Linked DNA regions of Telluria mixta. The protein of the gene in region 2 interacts with the protein of the main gene of each other region in a pairwise test. Links are inferred from orthologs where the notes say so. Each region holds a gene or a part of one and is shown on either strand. Other genes may lie near its edges. The genes, in order: mtgA and P0M04_RS03405.

What was found.
Region 1: the proteins of P0M04_RS03405 (region 2) and mtgA interact in binary tests that used the Escherichia coli proteins (3 or more experiments, as listed by UniProt). The link is inferred for Telluria mixta from one-to-one orthologs.

Annotation. Positions count from the first base shown.
Region 1 is NZ_CP119520.1:2,861,932-2,869,211, reverse strand. What follows is about bases 2,129-5,113. They hold mtgA (monofunctional biosynthetic peptidoglycan transglycosylase), read right to left. Parts: upstream 3,999-5,113; coding sequence 3,258-3,998; downstream 2,129-3,257. Other genes in these bases: P0M04_RS12840 (TonB family protein), read right to left, coding at 4,841-5,113; aroE (shikimate dehydrogenase), read right to left, coding at 3,995-4,816; P0M04_RS12855 (TonB-dependent receptor plug domain-containing protein), read left to right, coding at 2,129-3,242. Also shown: P0M04_RS12860 (transposase), read right to left, coding at 531-848; more of P0M04_RS12855, read left to right, coding at 1,131-2,128; more of P0M04_RS12840, read right to left, coding at 5,114-5,692; P0M04_RS12835 (ribonuclease catalytic domain-containing protein), read right to left, coding at 5,852-7,280. UniProt on the Escherichia coli protein: Peptidoglycan polymerase that catalyzes glycan chain elongation from lipid-linked precursors. May play a role in peptidoglycan assembly during cell division in collaboration with other cell division proteins.
Region 2 is NZ_CP119520.1:777,283-782,077, forward strand. What follows is about bases 1,796-4,795. They hold P0M04_RS03405 (peptidoglycan D,D-transpeptidase FtsI family protein), read right to left. Parts: upstream 4,181-4,795; coding sequence 2,411-4,180; downstream 1,796-2,410. Other genes in these bases: P0M04_RS03400 (UDP-N-acetylmuramoyl-L-alanyl-D-glutamate--2,6-diaminopimelate ligase), read right to left, coding at 1,796-2,411; ftsL (cell division protein FtsL), read right to left, coding at 4,177-4,449; rsmH (16S rRNA (cytosine(1402)-N(4))-methyltransferase RsmH), read right to left, coding at 4,446-4,795. Outside these bases: P0M04_RS03395 (UDP-N-acetylmuramoyl-tripeptide--D-alanyl-D-alanine ligase), read right to left, coding at 1-876; more of P0M04_RS03400, read right to left, coding at 879-1,795. UniProt on the Escherichia coli protein: Essential cell division protein that catalyzes cross-linking of the peptidoglycan cell wall at the division septum. Required for localization of FtsN.

The DNA.
Region 1 (7,280 bases), 2.1 Mb from region 2 along the record:
ACCAGCTTGCAGCGCTGTCACGGCCAGGTTCGCTGTCTGGCTCGTTGCAGTGGCCCATCCGATGACACGATGCGTGCACAGGTCGACGAAGGCGGCAAGATGCAAAGGTCCCTTCCTTGTTGCGATCTGCGTCATATCGCCGACCCAGACCCGATTGGGCAGCGTTACGGCAAATTGGCGTTTGACCAGGTCTTCCGCCGGCGGCTCGGTCTTTTGATACGTCCGCATCTTTTTGAACCGCGCCATGCGGCGGGTTTCGATGCCAGCGATCCGACGTATCCTGGCCACGCGGTTACGACTGCAATTTACACCTTCAGCAAGTAGCAAACGCCATGTTTTGATGACGCCTGGCGCGTGCCATTGCTCTGCGTGCAGTTCTTCGATGCGACTACGTAGCGCCACGTCTTCGCGGCTGCGTATGCTCGGCTCGCGCTCACGTGCGGCATAACAACCGCTTCGGCTCACCTCCAGCAACCGGCACATCATCGCAATCGGAAACTCTTTGCGATGCTCATGAACAAAGGCGTACCTTACGGCTTGCGTTTCGCAAAGTACGCGTCGGCCTTTTTTAGGATGGTGTTCTCCATCTTCAACCGCTCATTTTCCCGCCGCAGCCGGGTCAACTCATCCTCGTCCTGTGCCAACGGCCGCCCTGGGCCGTTGAACGCCTTCTCGGCGCCAGCTTTCTCAAGCGTCTCGGCCCATTTGTAGAGCACGTTGCGCCGCACGCCAAGCTCCAGTGCCAAGGCTGTCGCGTTATCAGTTGCCTTCAGGCGTGTGACCGCCTCTTGCTTGAAAGCCTTCGTGAACTCTCTGCGCTCGGTAGGAGCAGGTTTAGTCTTATCCATGGGAACGCATTGTCCTCTATTTGGGATGTCCACTAAACCCGGTACACCTCAGAGCACTTTTTGTGGCAATGGCCACGCGGCATGTTTGAGGCATCAGCGCAACGAAAACACCGTGAGGGCACTGGCATGAACGGCAAAAGCGGGGCCGAGCGCTGCGGATCGAAATGTGCTCTGACCCCGAATTTTGACAAAAATGTGCTCTGACCCCGAATTCGTCCCGTCGTCCGGTCCGTTCGTCCCTCGACCGTGCCGCGGCCGCGGCGGTTGTCGAATAATCCATCCATGCACATTATCCGATCCGGCGGCGCGGCCGCGCTGCTGCTGGCCGTCCAGGCCGGCCTTCATGCCCAGACCGCGCCCATGCAACAGGTCGTCGTCAGCGCTGACGCGAATGCGCAGCGCGCGCAGTCGACCACGACTTCCATCGTCGTCGGCCGCGACGAGATTCTGCGCCAGGGCGACGGCACGCTGTCCGACGTACTGAAACGGCAACCCGGCATCACGGTCGATGCCAGCCCCGGCAAGGCCGCCACGATCCGCATGCGCGGCATGGGCGGCGGCTACGTGGCGCTGCTGCTCAACGGTTTGCCGGCGCCGGCCGGCTTCGCGCTGGAGTCGCTCGGTCCCGACGTCATCGAGCGGATCGAGATCCAGCGCACCGCCACCGCCGAAACCTCCAGCCAGGCCGTGGCCGGGACCATCAACGTGATCCTGCGCCGCGCCGGCCCGGCCCGGGGCGCCGCCGCGACCGAGGTCAAGGCGGGCAGCGCCGTCGTGGACGGCTATCTCGCGCCGCAGCTCGTCGCCCAGCACAGCGGCCGTGCGGGCGCGCTGGCCTACACGCTGGTCGCCACCCTCAGGCACAACGAGAATCCCGTCACGGCCGTCACCACGGAAGCGGGCCGCCGTCCCGACCTGCTGCGCCGCATCGCCTGGTCCGACCACCAGACCGAGGAGATGGCGGAACTGGCGCCGCGCCTGACCTGGCAGCCGGACACAAGCGACACCGTCACGGCGCAAGGCTATGTGCGCAAGCGCCGCTTCGACAACACCAAGCGCGAGACGGAGACCACCGAGACCGGCGGTCCGACGGCGTTCCCGCATGCCGTCCAGCGCTTCGCGGCCGATCCGCTGCATGCCTATGCCGACGTGGCGTGGACCCGCAGGCTCGATGGCGGCGCGCGCGTGACGGCCAAGCTGTCCGGCTATTACACCACGCGCGATGCCGCCTTCGTCTACCGCGGCATGGACCTGCGCGACGACCTGCTCGAGACCCATCGCGTCGCCTCCGGCCCGACCGAACGCGAATGGACGTTCAACGGCAGCTGGCGCCGTCCCATGTGGCGCGGCCACCTGCTCGCGGCCGGCTGGGAACTGGGCCGCAAGCGGCGCAGCGAATACCGGCGCGAACGCCAGACCGATGCGGCCGATGCGCTGCTGCTGGCCAGCGACGAGAACTACCGCGCCGGCGTCGCCCGCGGCGCCTTTTTCGTGCAGGACGAGTGGGACATCGACGACGCCTGGTCGGCCTACGTCGGCCTGCGCCGCGAAGACCTGCGCACGACGGGAGAAGGCAATGCGCACGCCGCGGTCGACGTCCACGCCGGCGCGTGGAGCCCGATCCTGCAGGCGCTGTTCAAGCCGGCGGGCGCGCGCGACCAGTTCCGCCTCGCCGTCAGCCGGACGTACAAGGCGCCGAACATCATCCAGTTGATGCCGCGCCGGTACACGGTCGACAACAATAACAGCGCCACCAACCCGGACCAGCAGGGCAACCCGAACCTGCGTCCCGAACTGGCGCTCGCCGTCGACCTGGCCTGGGAGCGCACGATCGGCAAGGACGGCATGGTCGGGGTCAGCGCGTTCCACAAGCGCATCCGCGACGTCACGCTGTTCCGCACTTCCCTGGCCGACGGCGTGTGGACCTCCACACCGGAGAACCTGGGCGGCGCGACCGTGCGCGGCATCGAATTCGAAGGCAGGGCGACGCGGGGCCCGCTGGCGGTGCGCGTGAACGCGGCGCGCAACTGGTCGCGCGTGGACAGCGTGCCGGGACCGGACAACCGCATCGAGGGGCAGCCGACGTACAGCGGCAACGTCGGCCTCGACTACGGCGCCGCCCGCGTCGACCTGGGCGGCACCTGGAGCTACCGCGGCCGGGTGGCCGGCCGCACGAGCGCCGTGCTGTCCAGCGATGACGGCATCAAGCGCCAGTTCGACCTGTACGCGGTGTGGAAGCGCGACGCGACGACGCGGCTGCGGCTGTCCGTGGCGGACCTGCTGCACCGGGACTATCGCGAACGGGTCGCCTACGACGGCGCCAGCCCGCTCGTGCGCACGACAGCCTACCGCGTGCGCACGACCTGGCGTCTCGTGTGGGAAAAGGGGCTGTGAAACGGGCGCTGTGAATCAGGGCAGTTCGGCCGCGTTCATGCGCCGCTGGATGACCGCCGTGCGGCGCGCCAGGTAGTTCGTGTCGCGGTGGCGGTCGTAGTAGCGCGGGTTCGGCAGCATCACGGCCAGCCGGGCAGCCTGGGCGGCGTTCAGGTTCGCGGCCGACGTGCGGAAATAATGGCGCGCGGCAGCCTCGGCGCCGAACACGCCGCGGCCGAATTCGACCACGTTCAGGTAGATCTCGAGGATGCGCTGCTTGTCCATCACCGCTTCCAGCATGTAGGCGATGACGAGTTCCTGGCCCTTGCGCAGGTAGTTGCGCGAGCCGGACAGGAACAGGTTCTTGGCCAGCTGCTGGGTGATCGTCGACCCGCCGCCCACCACCCTGTGCTTCTTGTTGTTGCGCTCGTACGCCTTTTCCAGCGCGTCCCAGTCGACACCGTCATGCTCGCTGAAATTCGCATCCTCGGATGCGATCACGGCGCGCTTCAGGTTGTTCGAGATGCGGGAATACGGCACCCACGCCTGTTCCAGCTTCGCGTTCGGATTCTGCTCGCGCAGCGCCGACAGCTGCTGGCGCATCATGCTCGTGGACGACGGGTTGAACTGCGTCCACCAGCACACCATCGCAAAGAAATACAGCTGCACCAGGACGACGAGCAGCAGCGGCCCGAGGACGAGCCACTTCAGCCAGCGCCGCCCGCCGGTTCTTGCGCGCGCGGGCGCGCCCGCCTTGAGCGTGCCGATGCCGCTCATGATGCGCGCATGCGGGCCAGCAAGGCCGACGTCTCCGGCCGCACGCCGCGCCAGGTAAAGAACGCTTCCGCCGCCTGTTCGACCAGCATGCCGAGGCCGTCGCGCACGGTCGCGCCGTGCGCTGCCGCGAACGCCATGAACGGTGTCGGCTCTTTCCCGTACATCATGTCCAGCGCCAGCGTGCCCGACCGGAAAGCCGACGCGGGCACGGGCGGCAGGTCGGCCGACAGGCTGGCCGACGTCGCGTTGACGACGACGTCGAACGGGCCCGCGATGTCCGTGAAACCGCAGGCGCTGATCTGCCCCGCATACGCCACGTGATCGGCAAAGTGGGAAACGAGCGCATCGGCCGTCGCACGCGTGCGGTTGGCGATCACGATCGCTTCCGGCTTCTCGCTCAGGAACGGCAGGATGACGCCGCGCGCCGCGCCGCCCGCGCCCAGCAGCAGGACGCGCTTGCCGGTGAGCGGCACGCCGGCATTCTTCACGATGTCGGCCACGAGGCCCGGACCGTCCGTGTTGTCGCCGACGATCTCGCCGCCCTCGAAACGCAAGGTGTTGACGGCACCCGCCAGGCGCGCCCGCTCTTCCAGCCGGGTGGCCAGCGCGGCCGCTTCCAGCTTGAAGGGGAGCGTCACGTTGGCGCCGCGGTAGCCCTGCGCGACGAGGTCGCGGACGGTGTCCGCAAAGCCGTCCAGCGGCGCCAGGCAGCGCTCGTACGAGATGTCCTGGCCGGTCGCGGCCGCGAACGCGGCGTGGATGTCCGGCGATTTGCTGTGGGCGATCGGGTTGCCGATCACGCAATATTTATCCGTCATTTAGTCTCCATTACTGAGCTCCCGTTATCCTTCGCCGCGCAATTCTGCCTGCAGCTTTTCCTCGCGGGTGAACTTGAAGCGGGTGACGACGATCCAGAGGTCGTCCTTGTCGGTCGAGCGCATATTGGCCGGGAATTTGCCGAATGGCGCGGCGCGGCGCACGATCGACAGCGCGGCCTTGTCCAGCGCTGGATTGCCGGAACTGCGCTCGATGCGCGGTCCGCCTTCTTTTTCATAGAGCGTCCCGTCCTGGAAGATCGGGATGTAGACGACCAGTTCGCCGTACAGCTTCTTGCCGTTCTGCTGCGGGAAATTCAACGTGCCCACCTCTTCCACGCGCTTTTGCATCGCCTTGTAATACATGGCGTAGCCGACCTCGCGCGTGCTGGGGCTGATGAACGTCTTCTTGGGACGTTTGTTTTCGTCGGCGATGCGCTGGGTGATCTCGGCTGTCATGCGCGCGATGGCCTTGGTGGAGTCGAGGTTGTCCTCGCCCGTGCGGCTCGGGTCGGGCCTGGTCTGGTCGGCCACGGGCGCGCTGTTGAACTGCGACTGGCGCATCTTCGTCAGCACGCTTTTCTGCTGCTGTTCCAGTTCGGCGATGCGGCGCTGCAGGGCGCGGATGGAGTCGCCGTTCTCGACCTTGCGCAGGTCCGGCAGCGGCGACTGGGCGCGGCCGGCGTCGGCATTGCCGCCGCCGTCCAGGTTGGCCTGGGCCAGCGCGTCCGCCTTGACGGGCGCGCGCGCATGCTTCGCGTTGACCAGGATGACCTCCAGGCCCGGATCGGCCGGCTGCAGCCGGAACGCATCCGGCGCGGCGAAGCGGACCGCCAGCAGGGAGGCATGCGCCAGCACCGAACAGGCGATGGCGATCATCAGGGGACGGTTGTGTAGGAGGGTGTTCACGCGCTGCGGGGTGGGACGGTTGGGGTCATGGAACTCCCCATTCTACCGTGCAGGCTGGAATCTTTGGTAGGGTGGGCACCCCGTGCCCACCAAATGGTCGCGTCGCGGCGACATGATGACGAATTCACATCACGCGGCCTGCTCGCCCGTGACGTCGGTCTGCGTCTCCGGATCGGTGACCGCGACCGCGCCCTCGGCCTCGACCGCTTCCGCAGCCGCCGCCTCGCCCGTGTCCTCTTCCTCGTCCAGGCCCAGCTCCTCGGCCGCTTCCGGCGCCACGGCGGCCACTTCGAGCAGGCGCGCCTCCAGCGACAGGTCGACCTCGTCCCAGCGCACGATGTCCAGGCGGACTTGCGCGCCGCGCGCCGCCTGCGGCATGCCCGGCAGGCGGATCACGAGCGGGATCTCGACAAGGCGCAGCACCTCGTCCTTCAGCACGACGGCCTCGACCTGCTTCGCGTTTTCCTGCGCCAGCCAGCGCAGGCACCAGTAGCGCTCCATGTTCTGCTGGAAGTCGTTATAGGCGGAGTACGCGGCGTCGAATGCGGAGACGATCGAGAACAGGGTCGCATCGCGGTGCTTGAACGGGGCGACGAGCGGTGCCGTCACGCCGTTCGTCGCGCACGCGAGGATCTGCCACTGGTTCACGAGGTCCGTGTAGCGGCGCAGCGGCGAGGTCGACCAGGCATATTGATCGACGCCGAGGCCCTGGTGCGGCGCCGCGTGCGTCACCATGCGCACCTGCATCTTGGCGGTCCAGCCGCCGGCGCCCGGCCCTTGCGAGCGGTAGATGCCCGGCACGCCGCAGTCGTGCAACAGCTTGCCCCACGTGCTGTTTGCGAAGATCATCAGCTCGGCCACGATCTTGTCCAGCGGCGCGCCGCGCTTGCGGCGCACGATCGTGACAACGTCGTCCTCGACATAGAAATTGAAGTCGACGCGGTTGGCCTGTTCCGGCTTCAGGCCGAACGCTTCCCGCTTCTTCATGCGGCCCGCTTCCAGTTGCAGCGCCCACTGCCACAGCAGGCCCAGTTCCATCTTGTGCGGGTAATCGCCTTCGCCGTTGTTCAGCGTTTCCTCGTTGACGACGTCGTCGAGGTCGTTGTGGCGCAGGTTGTTCTTGATGGGCACGCGCTCGGCGCGGGTCGTCGTCGAGAGCACGGTCCACGTGGCCGGATCGAGCACGGCATACAGCGACAGCGCCGGGCAGTCGTTGCCCTCGGCCAGCGTATAGGCGTCGACGACCTCGTCCGGCAGCATCGTGATCTTGTCGCCCGGCATATACACGGTCGACATGCGCGCGCGGGCGATCTTGTCGATGGCGTCGTCCGGACGGATGCCCAGGCCCGGCGCCGCGATGTGGATGCCCACGCGGACCGTGCCGTCATCGAGCTTCTCGACGGAAAACGCGTCGTCGATCTCGGTCGTCGTCACGTCGTCGATCGAGAACGCGGCCACGTTCGCCAGCGGCAGGTCGGCGGGCGGCGTCGGCACGGCGACGGGCTGGAAGCCGGCGCCGCGCGGGAAGTGTTCGAACAGGAAGCGGCCCATGTGCAGC
Region 2 (4,795 bases):
GGCGGTGGCGGCCAGCGCGTTGCGGACGTTGTGCGACCCGGCGGCGTTCAGTTGGATCGTGAAGCGTTCGACACCCGCGGCGACGGCGAGTTCGCTGCCGAATTCGGTCACGGTGTACGTCGCGCGCACGTCGCATGCATCGGTCAGGCCGAACGTCAGCACCTTGCGCTCGCCCGCCAGTCCGCGCCACAGATCGGTGTATTCGTCATCGCCCGGGAACACGGCCACGCCGTCCGCCGGCAGCGCCTGCAGCACGGCGCCGTTCTCGCGCGCCACCGCTTCCACGGTGTGCATGAATTCCTGGTGCTCGCGCTGGGCGTTGTTGACGACGGCGACGGTCGGCTCGGCGATGGCGGCCAGGCGCGCGATCTCGCCCGGGTGGTTCATGCCCAGTTCCACGACGGCGGCCTTGTGCGCGTCGGTCAGGCGCGTCACGGTCAGCGGCACGCCGATCTCGTTGTTCAGGTTGCCCTGCGTGGCCAGGCGTCCTTCCGCGCCGAAGGCGGCGACGAGGATGGCCGAGATCATTTCCTTGACCGTCGTCTTGCCGTTGCTGCCCGTGACACCGATGACGGGAATGGCGAAGCGGCGGCGCCAGAAGTTGCCGATGCGGCCCAGCGCGACGAGCGTGTCCGGCACGACGATGGCCGGCAGCGGATAGTGGTCGGGGAGCTTCTCGACGACGACGGCTGCTATCGGCTTGTCCACCAGCTGGCCGAGGAAGTCGTGCGCATCGAAGCGTTCGCCGCGCAGGGCGACGAACAGCGACCCCGGCATCACCTGCCGGCTGTCGGTCGACACCCCCTGGAAGTACGCGTCGCGCGTGACGCGCGCGCCTTCGATGGTTGCCAGCACTTGCTCGATCGAGCCACGAATCATCAGACAGTCCTCATCATGGTGAGCCGCGCGGTCAGCGCCAGCGCGGCGTGGTCGGCGTCGGAAAACGGAATCTTCCGGCCCTTGATTTCCTGGTAAGGCTCATGGCCCTTCCCCGCCAGCAGGATCACGTCCGGCCTGGCGGCATGCTTCACGGCCGACAGGATCGCGGCGGCACGGTCCTCGATGGCCTGGTGCGTCGACGTCGGATGGTGCGGGTCCATGCCGGCCACGATCTGCTCGATGATGGCGCGCGGTTCCTCGCTGCGCGGGTTGTCGCTCGTCACGAGCACGTGCTCCGCCATCTGGGAGATGCGGCCCATTTGCGGACGCTTGCCCGGATCGCGGTCGCCGCCGCAGCCGAACACGCACCACAGCTGGCCGCCGCGCTCCTGCGCGACCTGGCGCAGCGCTTCGAGCGTCTTTTCCAGCGCGTCCGGCGTGTGCGCGTAGTCGATCACGACCATCGGCGCGTCGTGGCCGCCGAGCTGCTGCATGCGGCCCGGCGCGGGGACGAGCGCCTCGACGGCGTCGAGCGCGGCGCGCAGTTCGACGCCTTTCGCCAGCAGCGCGCCCAGCACCGCCAGCACGTTGCTCGCGTTGAAGTGGCCGACCATGTGCGTGCGCGCGACCGCGCTGCCGTACGGCGACTCGATGTGGAATTCGCTGCCGTTTGGACGGCTGCGCAGGTTCGATGCGCGCAGCACGGCGACGCCGTCCAGCACCGGTTGCTCGTGGACCGCACGCAAGGTGTAGCCGAGGACGGCCACTTCCGGTCGTTCGCTGCGCAGGTGCCGCGCGATGCGCACGCCCGCTTCGTCGTCCAGGTTGACGACGGCCGTTTTCAGGCCCGGCCAGTCGAACAGCTGGCGCTTCGCCGCTTCGTACGCCGCCATGTCGCCGTGGTAGTCGAGGTGGTCGCGCGTGAGGTTCGTGAACACGGCCACGTCGAAGTGCATGCCGGCCGTGCGGTGCTCGACGAGGCCGATCGACGACACCTCGATCGCGAGCGACGTCGCGCCCGCGTCGCGTAGCCTCGCGAGTTCCGTCGCGAGCAGCACGGCGTCCGGCGTCGTGTAGCCGGTCGCGTCGAATTCCGGCTCCGCGCGGCCGCGCACGAGGCCCACGCCGAGGGTGCCGATGACGGCGGCGGTCTCGTTCAAATGGGCCAGTGCCTGCGCGATCCACAGCGCGCACGAGGTCTTGCCGTTGGTGCCCGTGACGCCGACGGTGAACATGGCGGCATCGGGCGCGCCGTAGTACGCGTGCGCGATCGGGCCGGCGTTCTTTTTCAGGTCCTGCGTAGCCAGATGGGGCACCGTCAAAGCGGCGTCCCAGGTGAATTCGCGGTCGTCGTACACGACGGCGGCGGCGCCGTTCTCGATGGCGGAGCGGATGAAGCGGCGGCCGTCGGCGGCCTCGCCCGGATAGGCGAAGAACACGTCGCCGCTGCGCACGCGGCGCGAGTCGGAAACGAGACGGCCGCCTGGTGCGGCGGCCTTCATCCAGTCGATGATGTTCGGCGTCTCGGCCATCAATTACTCTCCTCGAGCGGATGTTCCGGAATGATGATGTCGGTGACCGTGGAGTCGGGCGGCACGTTGGCGGCCCGTAGTGCATTCGCGGCCAGCGCCGCGAACGTCGGCGCCGCGACCGCGCCGCCGGTGTGGAACGGTCCGGATGGATCGTCGATCATCACCGCGATGACGAAACGCGGGTTCGACATCGGCGCGATGCCGACGAAGTTGCCGACGTAGTGCGTCTGCGAATAGCGGCCGTTGATGACTTTCTGCGCCGTACCGGTCTTGCCGCCGACGCGGTAACCGGCCACCTGCGCCTGCGATGCCGTACCCTGCGGGCTCACCACCGATTCCACCATCGTGCGCATCTGCGCGGCCGCCTTCGGCGAGATGATCTGCTGGCCGACCGGCTTGTCGGTCACCTTCTGGAACGACAGCGGAATGACGTCGCCGTCGCGCGCGAAGATCAGCCACGCATGCGCCAGCTGCAGCAGCGACATCGAGATGCCCTGGCCGAACGACATGTTGGCCTTGGCGACGATCGGCCACGATTTGTAGGGACGCACGCGGCCGGCCGCGGCGCCCGGGAAACCGTAGCGCGGTGCCTGGCCGAAGCCGACCTTGGTGAACATCTCCCACATCTCCTGGGCCGACAGCAGCTCGGAGATCTTGGTCGTGCCGATGTTGGACGATTTCTGGATGATGGTGCCGACGTCGATGACGCCGTGCGGGTGGGTATCGCGGATCGTGTGGCCGCCGGTCTGGTAACGGCCGTTGCCAGTGTCGAACAGCGTGGTCGGCTTGATCAGGCCCTTGTCCAGCGCCAGCGCGACGGTGAACGGCTTCAGGGTGGAACCCGGCTCGAACGTGTCGGTGATGACGCGGTTGCGCAGCTGCTCGCCCGTCAGGCGCGAGCGGTCGTTCGGGTTGTACGTCGGCCAGTTGGTCAGCGCCAGCACCTCGCCCGTGTGCACGTCCAGCACGACGGCGGCGCCGGCCTTGGCGTGGAACTTCTCGACGGCCTCCTTGATGCTGTTGAAGGCGATGTACTGCAGCTTGGAATCGACCGACAGCGTGATGTCCTTGCCGTCGTGCGGCTCGCGCGACAGGCCCACGTCCTCGACGATGCGGCCCAGGCGGTCCTTGATCACGCGCCGGCTGCCCGTCTGGCCCACGAGGTTCTTCTGCTGCGCGAGCTCGATGCCTTCCTGTCCCACGTCCTCGACGTTCGTGAAGCCGACGATGTGCGCCATCACCTCGCCTTGCGGGTAATAGCGCTTGTATTCCTTGCGCGTGTCGATGCCGTCGATGCCGAGCTTCTCGATCTTGGCGATGACGTCCATCTCCACCTGGCGCTTCAGGTAGACGAAGGTGCGGTCCGAGTCGAGCTTCTTCAGCAGGTCGGCCTCGGGCAGGTCGAGCAGTTGCGCCAGTTCGCGCAGCTTGGGACGCGGCGAATCCAGCACGTCCTCGGGGATCGCCCACACGGCCTTCACCGGCAGCGACGACGCGAGCACGATGCCGTTGCGGTCGAAGATCTTGCCGCGCGTGGCCGGCAGTTCGAGCGTGCGCTCGTAGCGGCTCGCGCCCTGCTTCTGCAGGAAGCGGTTGGAGACGCCCTGCAGCCACATCGCGCGTCCGGCCAGCGCGAAGAACGCGGCGAACAGCACGAACAGGACGACGCGCGAGCGCCAGTCCGGCAGCCGCACGGCCAGCACGGGGCTCTTGGAAAACGCCACGCCCTTGGCGGCGGCGACGCGGGATCCGTTCGTGCCGGCCTTCATTTACCACCTTCCATCAGGTATTGGGTACGCGCCGGAGACAGCGGTGCCATGTCCAGCTGCTTGCGCGCGATCTGCTCGATGCGTTCGTTCTTGCCGAGGGTGGACTGGTCGAGCTGGAGCTGTGCCCAGTCGATCTCGAGCTGGCGCTGCTGCTGTACCAGCTTTTCCTGGTCGATGAACAGGTGGCGCGCCTGGTAGCGCGCGTTCACGACCGACAGCGCGCAGCCGACGAGGAGCACGGTCAGCACGACGTTCAGCTTGCCCGTCATGCGTCCGCTCCCAGCCGTTCGGCCACGCGCAGCACCGCCGAACGGGCGCGCGGATTGGCGTCGACTTCCACGCCGGAGGGTTTCGTCTTGCTGATCAACTTCATCAAGGGCTTGGGCAAATCGACGGCGCGGATCGGCAACCGGCGGTCCGGTTGCTCGACCTTGGCCTTCGACGCCAGGAACTGCTTGACCATGCGGTCTTCCAGCGAGTGGAAGCTGATCACGGACAGGCGCCCGCCGGGCGCCAGCAGTTCGAAGGCGGCGTTCAGACCTGCTTCAAGGTCCTCAAGCTCTTGATTGATGAAAATCCGGATAGCCTGAAAGGTGCGGGTTGCCGGATCCTTGC